Regions from separate parts of the Streptomyces sp. NPDC091416 genome, predicted to be linked through region 1. Evidence: riboswitches for the same ligand, from Rfam matches in the RefSeq annotation. Region 1 holds a riboswitch; each other region holds the start of a gene.
What was found. Region 1 has a riboswitch for thiamine pyrophosphate ahead of thiC (phosphomethylpyrimidine synthase ThiC). Riboswitches for the same ligand answer to the same signal wherever they lie in the genome.

Region 1 (4,146 bases):
CCGCGTGGCCGTGCTCCTCCAGATGGCGCATGGCCTCCAGGAGGCCCGCGCCGGGCAGCACGCGCTCGGCTTCGACGCGCATCTCGGCGAGCGTCCGGTGGAACTCGTCCCACGCCCAGCTGTAGGCCTCGTCCAGATCGAGTTCGGCGCCGGTGTTGTGCCGGGCGGCCCGCAGATAGCGCTCCCGGCCCACCGCGTCCGGAGTGCCCGCCGCAGCGGGGAGGTAGGTGTCGCGCAGCCACGCCCGGAACTCGGAGACGGCGCGGGTGGCCCGGAGGGCGGCATCGTCGAGCTCGGGACGCATCCGCTCGGTGCCGTCCGCGACGAAGCCGGCGAACCAGCCCGCGCCGCTGCCCGCGCCCTGTCCGGCGGACTCCCCGGTCCAGTCGGCCAGCTGGCCGATCACCCCGGCTGCCTGCCGGGGAGCGGCGAGCAGACCGCGGGATATGCCCTCGGTGAGGGTGCGCCGGTAGCCGTTCAGCGCCCCGGGGAGGTTGCGCAGCCGGCCGGCCACTGCCGCCCAGTCCTCGTCGGTGGCCGTGGGCATGAGGGTGAAGATCGATCGCACCTGCTCGACGTGCGCGCCCACCGTGCGCAGCTGTCGGTAGTTCTCGCCGGTGTCGTGCATCGCGAGTTCGGCGGTCAGGCGTTCGCGCAGCAGCCGGGCGCACGCCTGCTCGTCGGGGTCGCCCGGCACAGGAGCGGCATCGAGCGCGGTGAGACTGCGTCGTGCCAGCTCGGCGTGGGCCTCGAAGCCGTCCGGCGACAGGTCCGGCTGCCGGTCGTCGCCCGGGTTCAGGCCCAGCCATGCGGAGGTCATCGGATCATGCGCCGCCACCTGGTCGAGGTGGCTGTCGGCAATGCTGCGGGGTGTGACCGATTCATGTGGCATGGACATATCTTGACGGACCGTCGGAGTGCACATCCAGGCCCCGCGTGCACTGTTGCGGACGGACCCTCGGCCCGTCCGCAGCAGTGCTCGTCCGGCGTCAGTCCGTGAGCGGGAGGTACACCCGGTTGCCCCGGGCGGCGAACTCCTCGGACTTCACCGCCATACCGGCCAGCGCCTCCGCATCGAACTCGGTGGGGACGGCGGTGGCCCCGTCACCGTGCTCGTCACGGATCTTCTGGGAGATCTTCATCGAGCAGAACTTCGGTCCGCACATCGAGCAGAAATGCGCCGTCTTCGCCGGTTCGGCAGGCAGCGTCTCGTCGTGGAACTCCCGTGCCGTGTCCGGGTCGAGGGCCAGATTGAACTGATCCTCCCAACGGAACTCGAACCGGGCGTCCGACAGCGCGTCGTCCCATTCCTGCGCCCCCGGATGCCCCTTGGCGAGGTCTGCCGCATGGGCCGCGATCTTGTACGTGATGACGCCGGTCTTCACGTCGTCCCGGTTCGGCAGGCCGAGGTGCTCCTTGGGCGTCACGTAGCAGAGCATCGCCGTCCCCCACCAGGCGATCATCGCGGCGCCGATGCCCGAGGTGATGTGGTCGTACGCGGGGGCCACATCGGTGGTCAGCGGGCCGAGTGTGTAGAACGGCGCCTCCTCGCAGATCTCCTGCTGGAGGTCGATGTTCTCCTTGATCTTGTGCATCGGGACATGGCCCGGCCCCTCGATCATGGTCTGGACCCCGAACCGCTTGGCGATCGTGTTCAGTTCGCCGAGCGTACGCAACTCCGCGAACTGGGCCTCGTCGTTGGCGTCCGCGATCGACCCGGGGCGCAGCCCGTCGCCCAGCGAGTACGTCACGTCGTACGAGGCGAGGATCTCGCAGAGCTCCTCGAAGTTCTCGTAGAGGAACGACTCCTTGTGGTGCGCGAGGCACCACGCGGCCATGATCGAGCCGCCCCGGGAGACGATGCCGGTCTTGCGGCGGGCCGTCAGCGGCACGTACGGCAAGCGCACGCCGGCGTGCACCGTCATGTAGTCGACGCCCTGCTCGGCCTGCTCGATGACGGTGTCCTTGTAGACCTCCCAGGTCAGCTCCTCCGCCCTGCCGTCGACCTTCTCCAGGGCCTGGTAGAGCGGCACGGTTCCGATCGGCACGGGGGAGTTGCGAAGAACCCACTCACGGGTGGTGTGGATGTTGCGGCCGGTGGACAGATCCATGACGGTGTCGGCGCCCCACTTGGTCGCCCAGGTCATCTTGTCCACCTCCTCCTCGATGGAGGACGAGACCGCGGAGTTGCCGATGTTGGCGTTCACCTTCACCAGGAACCGCTTGCCGATGATCATCGGCTCGGTCTCCGGGTGGTTCACGTTCGCCGGCAGAACGGCCCGGCCGGCGGCGATCTCCTCGCGCACGACCTCCGGATCGACGTTCTCCCGGATCGCGACGTACTCCATCTCGGGCGTGACCTCGCCCCGGCGGGCGTACGCGAGCTGGGTGACGGGGCGGCCGTCCCGGCTGCGTCGCGGCTGGCGGGGGCGGCCGGGGAAGACCGCGTCCAGGTTGCGCAGCCCACCGCGCGGCGAGGTGTGCTTGAGCCCGTCGTCCTCGGGGCGTCCGGGACGTCCCGTGTACTCCTCGGTGTCGCCGCGGGCGATGATCCAGTTCTCCCGCAGAGGCGCCAGTCCGCGACGGACGTCGGTCTCGGTGGCGGGGTCGGTGTACGGCCCCGACGTGTCGTACAGCGTCACGTCGTTGCCGTTGGTGAGGTGCACCTGGCGGACCGGCACCCGAAGGTCCGGACGTGAGCCCTGGACGTAGCCCTTGTGCCAGCCGATGGACTTCCCGGCCTGGCCGTTCTGGTTCGAGGCAGGCGTGCGTGTGTCCGATGTGGTCATGAGACCTACTCCCTACGCCGGCATTACCCGGTAACAGGTTCGGCGGTCGGCGCAGCCTGTCCCGTACGGACGTACGGAGATCAGCGCCCTCTCAGCCCGGTGCTCCGAGCTCCCGCGTGTGCAAAGGTGCCACCACGCTAGCGCCCTTGCTGGCGAGCTGAACAGAGGGCCCTTCTCTTCTTGCGATGATCGGCCGGTGACGTCCCCCCATAACGACCCCGAACCGCAGGGCCATCAGCACGGGCACTCCCACAGCCACGGCCCCGCCGCACCCGTCTCCGGCCATCTGCGCAAGGTGATCGCCGCCGTACTGATCCCGTTCGCGGCCGCGGTCGTCGTCGGACTCGTTGTCCTCTGGCCCGGTGGTGCGCCGGCGCACGAGCGCACCGGTGTCGGCTTCGACCGGCAGACCCAGCAAGGAAAGGTGGTGAACATCGCCAAGGTCGACTGCAAGGACGTGAACGCCTCCCAGCTACCCGTCGGCGACGAGGCCGGTCCGCCCGCCGACGAGCGGACCGGGGACGACGGAGCCGGCCTCTGCGGGAAGGCCACCGTCGAGATCACGAGCGGTCAGGACAAGGGCCGGAAGTTCGTCGAGGTCGTCCAGCCCGGCGCACCCCGGCAACTGCGGGAGGGGCAGGGGGCGGTCGTGGCGTACGCCCCCGACGCTCCCCACGACCTCCAGTACTCCGTGACCGACGTGAACCGGAAGTTCCCGTTGATGCTGCTGGCCGGGATCTTCGCGCTGGTGGTGGTCGCCGTGGGCAGAATGCGTGGGGTGATGGCCCTGGTGGCGCTCGCGCTGTCCTTCGCCGTCCTGACCCTGTTCATCCTTCCGGCCATCCTGCAGGGATCGAACCCGCTGGTCGTGGCGGTCGTCGGGGCGAGCGCCATCATGCTGATCGCGCTCTACATCTGCCACGGGCTGACGGCCCGCACCTCGGTCGCCGTCATCGGCACCCTGATCTCACTGCTGCTGATCGGGCTGCTCGGCTCGCTCTTCATCGGCTGGGCGAGCCTGAGCGGTAACACCGACGACAACACCGGTCTCATCCACGGCCTGTATCCGCACATCGACATGAGCGGACTGCTGCTGGCCGGAGTCATCATCGGCTCCCTGGGGGTACTCGACGATGTGACGGTCACCCAGACCTCGGCGGTCTGGGAACTGCACCGGGCGGACCCGACGATGAGTGCGAGGAAGCTCTACCGGGCAGGGATCAGGATCGGACGCGATCACATCGCCTCGGTGGTCAACACCCTGGTCCTCGCCTATGCGGGCGCCGCACTTCCCTTGCTGCTGCTGTTCTCGATCGCGCAGAGCGGCGTGGGGACCGTGGCCAACAGCGAACTGGTG
Region 2 (4,146 bases), on a different contig from region 1:
ACCGTGGTGTCGAGCCGCACCCCCCACAGTTCGTCCAGGAACCCGCCGCGGCCGAGCAGTGCGAGGAACGCGGTGCCGACCACGACGGTCGGCAGCACGAACGGCACCGTGACGACCGCCCGCAGCAGTTGCTTGCCGGGGAAGTCGAACCGCGCGAAGACGTACGCGCCGGGCAGCGCGAGCAGCAGCGTCAGTGCGGTCGAGGCGAGGGCCTGCCAGAGCGTGAACCAGAGGACGTGCTGGATGTCCGGCCGGCTCAGCACCTCGCCGAACCGCCCGAACTGCCACACGCCGCCGTCCTTGAGCCCGCGTCCGACGATCGCGACGACGGGATAGGCGAAGAACAGCGCGAAGAACGCGACGGGCACGGCCATCAGACCGATCCGCACCGCTCCCCCGCGCAGCAACCGGGCGCGCGCGGACTTCCCGCGCGCGCCCGGTCCGCGTACGGGAGTCTTCGCTACTTCACTACGAGCGAGGACCATGACTGGACCCACTGCTCACGGTTCTTGGCGATCTCGTCCGGGGCGACGGTCGACGGCTCGTCGACCGTGGCACCGAACTCCGTGAAGAGGTCCGGCACCTTCGCACCCTTGTTGACCGGGCTGACGAACATGTTGAGCGGCATGTCCTCCTGGAACTTCTTGCCGATCAGGAAGTCCAGCAGGGCCTTGCCGCCCGCCTCGTTCTTCGCTCCGTCGAGCAGGCCGGCGAACTCGATCTGCCGGAAGCACGTCCCGGTGGCGACGCCGGTCGGGGCGGTCTTGGGCTGCGGGTCCGCGTACAGCACCTCGACGGGCGGGCTGGAGGCGTAACTGACCACGAGCGGGCGGTCGGCCTTGGCCTTCTTGCCTCCCGCGGAGCCGGAGAACTCCTCGTTGTACGCCTGCTCCCAGCCGTCGACGACCTTGACGCCGTTGCTCTTCAGCTTCTTCCAGTAGTCCTGGTAGCCGTCCTCGCCGTACGTGGCGACGGTGCCGAGGAGGAAGCCGAGGCCAGGCGAGGAGGTTGCCGCGTTCTCGGTGACGAGGAGGTTCTTGTACGCGGGCTTCGCCAGGTCGTCGAAGGTCTTCGGCGGCGCGAGCTTCTTGTCGGCGAAGTACTTCTTGTCATAGTTGATGCAGATGTCGCCGGTATCGACCGGAGTAACCCGGTGCTTCTCTGCGTCCAGCTGGACATCGGCGGCGACCTGGTCAAGTCCCTTGGCCGCGTACGGCGTGAACAGGCCGTTGTCGAGGGCGCGCGACAGCAGGGTGTTGTCGACGCCGAAGAACACGTCACCGCGCGGCGAACCCTTGGTCAGGATCTCCTGATTGAGGGCGGCACCGGCGTCACCGCTCTTCAGTACCTTGACGGTGTAGCCGGTCTCCGCGGTGAACGCCTTCAGTACGTCCTTGGAGGCGTTGAAGGAGTCGTGGCTGACGAGGGTCACCGTCTTGGACCCGGAGCCCCCGGTGGAGCCGGACGCCGAGTCGTCGGAGCTTCCGCAGCCGGCCAGCGCGGTGGCGCCGAGCGCGGCGGCGACGGCCGTCCCCGCGATCTTCTTGGTGGTGCTCATGTGATTCCTCCTGGAGTGACCAGGAAGAGACGCGGCCCTGCCCGCACCGGTCGGAACCGGAAGCGGGCAGGGCGCAACAGCTTGAGTAAGGTCCGAACTTCCTACCCGGAATGACCCGGGCGAGGTTCAGAGGGTCTGCGGCCAACCTGTCCTTGGTGCCGCACTCTCAGCGCTGTGGCGCTCCCCTGTCGGAATATGAAGTTGATTTCGAGCCCAGGCTACACGGCCGTTTCCGGCCTCAGCGCTCGGATGCCGCCAGCTGCCCGCAGGCCCCGTCGATCTCCTGACCGCGGGTGTCCCGGACCGTGACCGGCACCCCGTGGGCGGCGATCGCCTCGACGAAGGCCTTCTCGTCCTCGGGCCGCGAGGCGGTCCACTTCGAGCCGGGGGTCGGGTTCAGCGGGATCAGGTTGACATGGACCCGCTTGCCCTTGAGCAGCCGGCCGAGCCGGTCGCCACGCCACGCCTGGTCGTTGATGTCGCGGATCAGCGCGTACTCGATGGAGATGCGACGGCCGGACTTCTCCGCGTACTCCCACGCGGCGTCCAGCACCTCGCGGACCTTCCAACGGGTGTTCACCGGTACGAGGGTGTCGCGCAGCTCGTCGTCCGGGGCGTGCAGCGAGACGGCGAGACGGCACTTGAAGCCCTCGTCGGCGAACCGCAGCATGGCGGGAACGAGGCCGACGGTGGAGACCGTGATCCCACGCTGCGAGAGCCCGAGACCGTCGGGCTCGGGGTCGGTGAGACGGCGGATCGCACCGACCACGCGGTTGTAGTTGGCGAGCGGCTCGCCCATGCCCATGAAGACGATGTTGGACAGCCGGGCAGGGCCGCCCGGAACGTCACCGTCGCGCAGGGCGCGCATGCCGTCGACGATCTGGTGGACGATCTCGGCGGTGGAGAGGTTGCGGTCGAGACCGGCCTGGCCGGTGGCGCAGAACGGGCAGTTCATGCCGCAGCCGGCCTGCGAGGAGATGCACATCGTGACGCGCTCGGGGTAGCGCATCAGGACGGACTCGACCAGCGTCCCGTCGTGCAGCTTCCAGAGGGTCTTGCGCGTGGTGTCGTTGTCGCAGCTGATGTGGCGGACCACGGACATCAGGTCGGGGAACATCGCCTCGGCGAGCTTGTCCCTCGATCCGGCGGGGATGTTGGTCCACTCCGCCGGTTCGTGCGCGTACCGCGTGAAGTAGTGCTGCGAGAGCTGCTGGGCGCGGAACGGCTTCTCGCCGATCGCGGCGACGGCTTCCTTGCGCTCGGCGGGCGTGAGGTCGGCGAGGTGCCGCGGGGGCTTCTTGGCTCCGCGGGGCGCGACGAAAGTGAGTTCTCCGGGCTTAGGCATGGTTCTTCCAGTGTCGCAGACGCGCTGTGGTCCTCGTGGTCGTCGCCCGCTCCGCCGGAACCTGCGCTGTTGCCGCGGACCCGCATCGGCCGCTGCCGGCCTGTCCCTGCGGCCATCGGGCCACTGCGTCCGGCAGCACCGTCGTGACGGATCGCACCATGAGCCGGGGCCGGACCCTCCGCCCTGCGGGCATCGTCCACCCCGCAGGAACCGAGTGGCCGGACGGCGACCGTCCTCCGTATCGGCCGCCTCCGGCGGAAGGGTGGCGTGCAGCGCGGCGAATGTGGGCCTGTGCGGCCGGTCATGCGCGCGCCGGCCCGGCCGCACGGTGACGCGGGTGCCCGCCTGGTCGTCCCGTTCGGCCGGCTCCGCCACCGCAGACAGCAGTGAGGGTCCGCCGTCCTGTGGACGGCGGACCCTCACTCACCCGGTTACGGGGCGTTCTTCTCAGCCGGTGCCGACGAAAATCACCATCAGCAGCCAGACCACCGGCGCCGTCGGCAGCAGCGAGTCCAGCCGGTCCATGATCCCGCCGTGCCCCGGGAGGAGCGTGCCCATGTCCTTGATCCCGAGATCCCGCTTGATCATGGACTCGCCCAGGTCGCCGAGCGTGGCGCTGGCGGCGACCGCGAAGCCGAGCAGCAGACCCTGCCACCACGTGCCGTCGTCGATCAGGAACTGCATGCACAGCGCACCTCCCACCATCGCGAAGGCCACGGCTCCGAAGAGGCCCTCGCGGGTCTTTCCGGGGCTGATGCGCGGTGCGAGCTTGTGCTTGCCGAAGCGCCAGCCGACGGCGTACGCCCCCGTGTCGCTGACCACGGTCAGCAGCAGGAAGGTCAGCACCCGCTGCGGCCCGTCGTCGGCGGTCAGGAGCAACGCGACGAAGGTCGCCAGGAACGGCACGTAGAACGCGGCGAAGACGCCGGCCGTGACGTCCTTGAGGTAGCCCTCGGGCGGCTCGGTCATCCGCCAGACCAGCACCGCCAGGGCCGTCAGGGCCATGGCGATCCAGGCACCCTCCGCACCCCGCGCGTAACCGGCCACGACCATGGCGGCGCCGCCGATCGCGAGCGGCACGAGGGGCGCCTTGATGCCCTTGCGCTCCTCCAGCCGGGAAGTGAGCTCCCAGAGGCCCACGACGACGGCGACCACGATCACACCGACGAAGACGGCCCGGACGATGAAGAGCGAGACGACGACTACGGCCCCGAGCCCCACGCCGACCCCTATGGCGGCTCCG
Region 3 (4,146 bases), on a different contig from region 1:
CGACGACGGCCGCGTCGACCTCGGACCCGGCATGCGTGGAGCGGCCGATGACCACGTCCCGGCCGATGATCGCGCGGGCGGCCGGGACCGGCAGGTCGCCCTGGCCCAGGTGCAGCACATCGGAGCCGATGGCGTGGGCGACGTCGGCCCGGTCGTTGACCGCGAGGAGCTTGCCGTGGCGCTTGCAGGCGTCGGCGAAGAGCGCGAGGTGTTCGAGCTCCTCGGCCGCTTCCATGCCCTTGTCGCGCAGCTGGATGATGTCCACGCCGCTGGTCAGGACCGCGTCGAGGAACGCGGGAAGGTCGCCCTGGCGCCGGCGGGCGTCCGTGCACAGGTAGAGCCGGGCGTCGGACAGCAGCGCGCGAGGCGTGGACATGGTGCGGTTCCCCCCGGGGAATGGCGACGGCGGTCGGTTCGGTGGCGCCGCGGCGGATGCGGGCCGCGCCGAGCGGCCCGCATCCCCCGCGCGGCAGCGGGTCGGAAGCTGTGCGGCAACGGGTCAGACGGCGAGCGCCTGGGCGCGGCGCTTCACCTCCGTGCCGCGATTCTCACTCAGCGCCTGCGCGGGCGTGCCCGGCAGGCTCGGGTCGGGGGTGAAGAGCCATTCCAGCATCTCCGCGTCGGAGTAGCCGTCGTCCTTCAGGAGCGTCAGGGTCCCCGAAAGGCCCTTGACCACCTTGTCGCCGTCGATGAAGGCGGCAGGCACCTGAAGCGCCCGGTTCTCACCACGTCGTACGGCGATGAGCTGGCCCTCCTTGACCAGCTGGCGTACACGCGTCACCTCGACACCGAACATTTCGGCGATGTCGGGAAGGTGGAGCCAGGCAGGGACGAGAGCATCGATCTTTGCGTCAATCTCGGTCACGGGGACAAGCGTGCCATCCCGGACCGACAGTCGGTACCCGGGCCGACCGTACGGGCGCCGTCCGGGCCGTCAGCGCGTGGCCGATTTCAGGGGCACGGAAGGGTCGGCGACCCGGTCCGGCAGGAGTTCCGCCCCCGATTCGACGAGTTTGCGCCCCTGCGCCAGATCGCGCGGACGGCCGACCGCCAGTACGGCGACGAGCGCGCCGTCGCGCAGCCAGCACACCGTCCACGACGGCTCGGCCGGATCGCCGCGCCACACCAGGGTGTCGGCCCCCGTGTGGTGGCCCGCGTACTGGACGAAGCGGCCGAACTGCTCGGACCAGAAGTAGGGCACGGGGTCGTAGGCCGGGGACCGCCCGTCGCCTTCCGGGGCGGTGATGGCGGCGGCGACGGTGCGGGGGCCCTGGAGCGCGTTGTCCCAGTGGTGGACGAGCAGGCGCTCGCCGTAGCGGGCGGAGGGGAAGGAGGCGCAGTCCCCGACCGCGTACACGTCGGGGAGCGAGGTGCGCAGGGACGCGTCGGCGGTCACCGACCGGTCCGGGCCGAGTTCGATCCCCGATCCGGCGAGCCAGCCGGTCGCGGGCCGGGCGCCGATGCCGACGACGACCGCGTCCGCCGGGAGGGTGCGGCCGTCGGCCAGGACCACGCGGCCGGGTTCGATGCGGGCGACCCGGGCGCCGGTGAGGAGTGCGGCGCCGCTCTCCTCGTACCAGCCGGCCATGGGGGCGGCGACCTCGGCGGGCAGCGCGCCGGCGAGCGGGCGGTCGGCGGCCTCGACGACGGTGACCGCGCAGCCGGCCGCGCGGGCGGCGGTGGCGAACTCGGCGCCGATCCAGCCCGCGCCCACGACCACGACGTCGTGCTGCCGCTCCAGGACCGGGCGCAGCCGGGCGGCGTCGTCCAGGGTGCGCAGGAGGTGGACGCCCGGGACGCCCTCGGAGCCGGGGAGCACCAGGGGCTCGGCGCCGGTGGCGACGACCAGGACGTCGTAGGGGACGGGCCCGTTCCGGGTGTCCAGTTCGTGTTCGGCCGGGCGCAGCGCGGTCACGTCCAGGCCGAGCCGCAGGGTGATGTCCAGCGCCTCGAAGTCGATGTCGAAGGCCGAGTCCTCGGCCTTGCCCAGCAGGACCGCCTTCGACAGCGGGGGCCGGTCGTACGGCTGGTGGGGTTCGGCGCCGATCAGCGTGACGGGGCCGGTGAAGCCCTGTTCCCGCAGGGCCACGGCGGTCTGCACGCCCGCCATGCCCGCTCCGGCGATCACGACGCGGCGGCGGTGCCGCGGCCCTTGCTGCTGCTGTCCGGTCTGCTCGTCCACCTGTCCACCTTAAACACCTGACGGGTCGTCAGGAAGTCGGTTCCCGTGATGCGGCCGCCGGATCGCCTTCCCGTGTCCGCGTCCGCGGCGTCGGAGGCTCCCTTGCCGGGGCCGTGGGCCAGGGGATTAGGGTGGCCGTGCACATCACTCGCGGGAGCCCGGACGCACCGGGCTGAGAGGGAGGCTGGACGGCCTCCGACCGTACGAACCTGATCCGGGTCATGCCGGCGAAGGGAGGGGCTGGACGCCCATGCGTATGCACGGTACGAACGGGTCCGACGTCCTCGTCATCGGAGGCGGCATCATCGGCCTGGTGACCGCCTGGCGGGCCGCTCAGCGCGGCCTGGCCACCGCGGTCGTCGATCCCGCACCGGGCGGCGGCGCCGCCCGGGTCGCGGCCGGGATGCTGGCCGCAGTCACCGAACTCCACTACGGCGAGGAGATGCTGCTCGGCCTCAACGTCGCCTCCGCCGCGCGTTATCCGGCGTTCGCGGCGGAGCTGGAGGCGGCGAGCGGACAGGACATCGGCTTCCGCGCCTGCGGCACCCTCGCGGTCGCGCTCGACGCGGACGACCGGGCCCATCTGCGCGAACTCCACGCCCTGCAACGCCGCTCGGGACTGGAGTCGGAGTGGCTCACCGGCCGCGAGTGCCGCCGCCTGGAACCGATGCTCGCACCCGGCGTGCGCGGCGGGCTGCGGGTCGACGGCGACCACCAGGTCGACCCGCGACGGCTGGCCGCCGCACTGGTCGCGGCGTGCGAACGGGCCGGCGTCGTCTTCCACCGCCACCGGGCCGAGCGGCTCACGGTCACGGGCGGCCGGGCCACGGGAGCCGTACTGGCCGACGGGACACAGCCGGTGGCCGATCAGGTCGTTCTCGCCGCGGGCAGCCTCAGCGGCCGGCTCGCGGGAGTGCCGGAGCACGTCCTGCCGCCGGTCCGCCCGGTGAAGGGCCAGGTCCTGCGGCTGGCCGTGCCCCCCGCTTACGCCCCGTTCCTCTCCCGCACCGTGCGGGCCGTGGTCCGGGGCAGCCACGTCTATCTCGTACCGCGCGAGAACGGCGAACTGGTCATCGGCGCCACCAGCGAGGAAATGGGCTGGGACACCACGGTCACGGCGGGCGGTGTGTACGAGCTGCTGCGCGACGCTCACGAACTGATGCCGGGCATCACCGAGCTGCCGCTCACCGAGACCCTCGCCGGCCTGCGCCCCGCCTCCCCCGACAACGCCCCGCTGCTGGGCCGCACCGCACTGCCCGGCCTCCACCTCGCCACCGGCCACCATCGCAACGGCGTGCTGCTCACGCCCGTCACCGGGGACGCCATGGCGCAGCTGCTGGCCGATGGCGAACTGCCCGAGGTGGCACGCCCCTTCTCCCCCAGTCGTTTCTCACCCGCCGCCCCCGTACGTCAGGAGCAGCCCGCATGACCGAGCCCGCCGCCCTCCCCGATTCCCTGGCCGTCTCCGTGAACGGCGAGGCCGTCACCCTCGCGCCCGGCACCACTCTGGACGTCCTGGTCGCGTCGCTGACCGGCGCGGCGTCCGGCGTCGCGGCCGCCCTGAACGAGACCGTCGTACCGCGTGGCCAGTGGTCCGCGGCCGGGCTCGCCGACGGCGACCGGGTCGAGGTCCTCACCGCGGTCCAGGGAGGCTGACCATGTCCGACGACCTCTTCACCCTCGGGGACACCGTGTTCGGCTCCCGGCTGATCATGGGAACGGGCGGGGCGCCCAGCCTCGACGTGCTGGAGCGGTCGCTGACCGCGTCCGGCACCGAGCTGACGACCGTGGCGATGCGCCGCCTCGATCCGACCGTGCAGGGCTCCGTGCTCTCCGTGCTGGAGCGGCTCTCCATCCGCGTGCTGCCGAACACGGCCGGCTGCTTCACCGCGGGCGAGGCCGTGCTCACCGCCCGCCTCGCCCGCGAGGCGCTCGGCACCGACTGGGTCAAGCTGGAGGTGGTG
Region 4 (4,146 bases), on a different contig from region 1:
GGAACATCCTCGTGCTCGGCCTCGACGAAGCCGACCTGCCGACGCTGAACGCCGTACCGGATGCCGGCACGTACAGGTTCCATCCGCTGCTCGGCATCCAGGAGTTACCGGAGGGCGAGGTCTCGGCCTCCGATCCGATGAGCCGGGCCCGTGCGGTCTCCGACGCGCATGACGGCAGCATCGACGCGATCGTCGTCCACGGCGACTTCCCGGTCAGCACACTCATTCCGATGCTGGGCCGGGAGTACAGCACACGCACCACCAGCCTGGAATCCGTCGTCAAATGCGCGCACAAGTACTTGAGCGGGATGGAACAGCGGAAGGTTATCGATGCATACCCGAACTTCGGGCGGGTGGGCCTGCAATGCGCGGCCCCCCCCGGACGCGACGGCGTGGCCTTTCTCATGTGGCTCAAGCCCGCACTCGCCCATTCCTCGGAAATCGCCTAAGCCGTATCGGACATGACGAAGTTCCGTCGCGCCCGACGGCCGTGCGGCCCGGGTGGCCTACGGGGCGCTCAACCTTGCGCACGGATCGGGTGATGGCGCTCTCGAGCCCCCTGAACCGGGCCGGATCTCTCACATCCGGATCCCGCTCAACGGGGTCGCCCCAGGTGGTCCCCGCCGTACATCGCGTGCGACTCCCGGGCTCTCCACCTCGTACTGGCCGCTCGTCCGGCCGGCGCCCTCGCCTGCGCGGCCGAGCGTTCATGAGGCCGGCAGCTCCCTCACGCTGCCGGTCCGGCCCGCGGCGGCCCCGGACGAGGTGCCGCCGGAGCCCTTCGGTGAGCCCGAGGGGTGCGAACCGCCGGAGGTCACCCAGCTCACGGAGCCCGAACAGGCATGGACCGTGTCCGGGGACCGCGGCCTCCGTCCCCCGGTGCTGCGCCACGCCGCCCACGCATCCGGGCCCGCCCGCCTCGGATCTGCCGGGCGGCGGGCGGCGGGCGGCGGGCGGCGGGCCCGGGGGCCCTCCCGCAGGGCTCGGATCTGCCGGTCGCCGCGGTGGCAGCGGTGGCGGCGGAGGCCCGGAAGCGGCGGTGCATACCGCCCCGCGACGCCAGCAGGTCAGCGGCCGGCCGCCCGGCGGCGCAGCCGCAGGGGTGCGTAAACGGCGAGCGCCGCGACGAACGCGACGTAGTAGGCAAGGTCCGCACCGTGGAGTGCCGCGGCCACCGGTCCTACGTACAGGCTCGTGTCCATGAACGGAACCGCCGCGCCGAAGGCGACGACGAACGCCGCGAGAGCGGGCCACCACGGCTGCGGGCGGTCGCTCTCGGCAGCCGGCTCGAAGGGAGCTCCGCCCCTCTCCCCGGCGCGCGCGAACCAGTCGACGGCTACGACCGCCACGAATCCGGGGATCCAGTAGCCGACGAACAGCAACACGTTCTGGAAGCGGGCCGTGGTGTCCGCGGCGTGCATCCACAGCACCAGCGGGAAGCCGAGTACGGCAGCGAGGGCCGCCGCCAGCGGCCGCGGGATGGGTACTCCGACGGTCTGAAGGGCCAGAGAGCCGCTGTAGTCGTTCATCGCGTTGCTGCACAGGGCCGCCAGCGCGACGGCCAGCAGCCCGAACGCGCCGAGCGCGCCGCCTCCCAGCAGTTCATCGACGCCCCTCGCGGTCTGGTCGGTGAAGGCGGAGGCTCCCCACAGGCCGAGCGCCTGCACGGCTACGAAGGAGACCGAGATCCCGAGAAGCGTGTACCAGAACATGCGGGGGCGGGAGGCGGACCGCGGCAGATACCGGCTGAAGTCGCTGGCGTACGGGGCCCAGGAGAGCGCGAGGCTGAGTGCGATGGTGCTGGTGAGCACGAATGCGCCGGCGCGGTCGGCGCCGTGCACCGACCCGGTGGTGGTGGGGTGGACGCCGTCGAGGAGCTTGACGGCCAGCGCGACGAAGGCCGCGGCCAGTACGAAGGTCATGATCTTCTGGAGCCGGTGGATCGCCTCGTAGCCGAAGACACCGAGGAGGCCCTGCCCCACCATCATGACGAGTACGCCCAGCCAGAACGGCCATCCGCACAGCCGGGCCAGCGCGTCCCCGCCGAACAGGCCGATGAGCGCGTCCCACGCGACCGACGACAGCCACTGCAGTACGCCGGGAACGGCAACGGCCCGGCCGAATGCGAGCCGCGCGAGCGGCAGTTGACCTGTCCCTGTGAGGCTGCCCCAGGTCCCGAGGTACGCGGTGGGCACGGCACCGACGAGCGTGCCGAGCACCACAGCCACCAGCGCGGTGGTGAAGTCCAGCCCGAGGACGATGCCGATCGTGCCGGTGAAGACGCCTGTCATGGTGAGGTTGGGGGCGAACCACACGGTGAACAGCCGCCCGGGAGCGCCGTAGCGGTGCGACTCGGGGACCGGGGCGATCCCGCGGGTCTCGATGCGCAGATCACCGCCGGCGGAGGACGTCCGCCCGTCGGGAACGGGCCGGCAGCCGGCGTCCGCCGGACCGCTCGGAGCATGGGGAAATGACATGGATGACATCCCTCCGCCAGTGCTAACTGGTTCAGGTTCGACGGGTGTGATCTCAGCCCCGCTGGTCGGGGCACCCCGTGTCGGATTGCGTCGGCAAGGCTAACCCACGTGTTCGGGCCCCGATGACAGGGCTCCGGCCGCTCGGCCGAGAGCCCGCGTCCCGGCTTGCTCATGCGCCTCGTTGAGCGGGGCGCGATCTTTGCGGAGGCATCCCCGGTGACAGGGGGAGGCCGCCGGAGAGGAGCCCGCAAGCGGCTCCGGCGGCGCGCCGTCCCGCGGGCACGGACTGTCAGCCCGTGGAGGTGGGCCGGTGGCGCGGGGCCCCGGCGATCTCCACGGTGGAGGTGACCCGGACGACCGACGGGGACCGGGGCGCCGAACCGAACCCGAAGGTGACCGGGGGGTCGACGGGAGCGAGCCCGCCGAGATCCCGCCCGTCCAGCATCGCTGTTGCCGCACGGACGCGGTGCAGGTCCCGCGCTCCGTACCACTCACGACGGTCCGGACCCGCGCGGCCCAACGTGCGGACACCCGGCAGCAGGCGGGCCGGAATGTCGCAGACGGCGGCCCAGGTGCGGCTGCGGGCCAGGGGCGCGGGCACCACGCGCAGCAGCCTGCCCAGGGCGGTCCGGGAACCGGTGACGAGGTCCAGCACCAGCGGCCCCGCACCGACGTGCCAGCGGTTCCCGTCACGCCTGACCTCCACCGGCACCACCTCCACGCGCTCGAACACGTAGGTGTCCGCGACGAATTCGGCGATCCGGCGGGAGGGGGCGAGCAGACCGCGCTCGCCGTCCGGGTGCTCGATCATGACATCGCTGAACGCCCCGAACGGGGACCGTGGCCAATGCCCCCACACGAGCCGCGTCCCCGAGACCGTGCCGACGGCCCCGATCCATCCGTCGAAGTGCAACCGTTCCTGTGCCATGGCGACAGTCTGGCCCGCCCCGCCCGGACACACCGGGACCGTCGCCCCGGACACGAACGCGGCGGCGCACCGGCCGCCCGGGGTGTGGCACTCCGGGACCCCCACCGGCCACGCGGGCTCGGCGTCCGAGGGGGATTACCTCACAAGTCGCCACGCGAAAATCTATGTCGGCGACAGTAGACATTGGATGGCGGCGTGATTATGGTTTCTCTCGTAGCCGGAAAGGCCGCGGGGGCCTGGCAGAGATGAACTGCCGGGCAGCAGTACGTGCGGTGCGGGTGGTTGCAGTTCGCAGGACGGTTCGGTGGCGGAGTTCCGAAGCCAGGGTGGTTGCAGGACGGCGACGGGGCTGGCGACCGGACCGGGTGGCCCGCAGTGATCAGGGGCGGCCCTGCAGCGGTACCCGTAAGAGCGTGCGCAGAACCAGCGGTCAAGTCAGTGAGCAGCAACCTCGGTGAAGGCGTCGGCTGCGGACGCGCGCACCGGGTTCGTCAGTGGGTTCCAAGCCGGAGCAGGACGGGCGACGGAGCCGGCGGGCGAGGCGAGGCGCTGTCACAGGCCACCGAGCAGTACAGCGTCAGTAAGTGATCGGTCTCAGAGGGAAGAACGGAGGAGCCAGGCGCCATCGGGATCGCCCGGGTGGAATGACAGAGCCCGGGTACCGCAGGACATCGATAGTGAGGTGGTCTCCGGTCAAGCAACCGCGATCCCCGCAGACCCGGCAGCATCACGTCGGGACAT

Region 2: another riboswitch for thiamine pyrophosphate. It lies ahead of ACIQMX_RS29890 (thiamine ABC transporter substrate binding subunit); the one in region 1 lies ahead of thiC (phosphomethylpyrimidine synthase ThiC).
Region 3: another riboswitch for thiamine pyrophosphate. It lies ahead of thiO (glycine oxidase ThiO); the one in region 1 lies ahead of thiC (phosphomethylpyrimidine synthase ThiC).
Region 4: another riboswitch for thiamine pyrophosphate. It lies ahead of ACIQMX_RS34295 (purine-cytosine permease family protein); the one in region 1 lies ahead of thiC (phosphomethylpyrimidine synthase ThiC).

What each region holds. Positions count from the first base shown of each region.
Region 1 covers NZ_JBIVTU010000006.1:277,821-281,966, reverse strand. The annotation lists gene ACIQMX_RS20105 (DUF885 domain-containing protein) at 1-892, opposite strand, end outside; gene thiC (phosphomethylpyrimidine synthase ThiC) at 990-2,789, opposite strand; TPP riboswitch at 2,782-2,915, opposite strand; gene ACIQMX_RS20095 (YibE/F family protein) at 2,986-4,146, shown strand, end outside.
Region 2 covers NZ_JBIVTU010000011.1:245,072-249,217, reverse strand. The annotation lists gene ACIQMX_RS29895 (iron ABC transporter permease) at 1-374, opposite strand, end outside; gene ACIQMX_RS29890 (thiamine ABC transporter substrate binding subunit) at 461-1,558, opposite strand; TPP riboswitch at 1,639-1,755, opposite strand; gene rlmN (23S rRNA (adenine(2503)-C(2))-methyltransferase RlmN) at 1,797-2,903, opposite strand; gene ACIQMX_RS29880 (phosphatidate cytidylyltransferase) at 3,351-4,146, opposite strand, start outside.
Region 3 covers NZ_JBIVTU010000007.1:104,433-108,578, reverse strand. The annotation lists gene thiE (thiamine phosphate synthase) at 1-376, opposite strand, end outside; gene ACIQMX_RS21650 (Rv2175c family DNA-binding protein) at 500-865, opposite strand; gene ACIQMX_RS21645 (FAD-dependent oxidoreductase) at 935-2,110, opposite strand; TPP riboswitch at 2,323-2,435, shown strand; gene thiO (glycine oxidase ThiO) at 2,433-3,611, shown strand; gene thiS (sulfur carrier protein ThiS) at 3,608-3,838, shown strand; gene ACIQMX_RS21630 (thiazole synthase) at 3,841-4,146, shown strand, end outside.
Region 4 covers NZ_JBIVTU010000015.1:58,359-62,504, reverse strand. The annotation lists gene ACIQMX_RS34300 (hypothetical protein) at 1-449, shown strand, start outside; gene ACIQMX_RS34295 (purine-cytosine permease family protein) at 1,068-2,477, opposite strand; TPP riboswitch at 2,469-2,565, opposite strand; gene ACIQMX_RS34290 (hypothetical protein) at 2,767-3,405, opposite strand.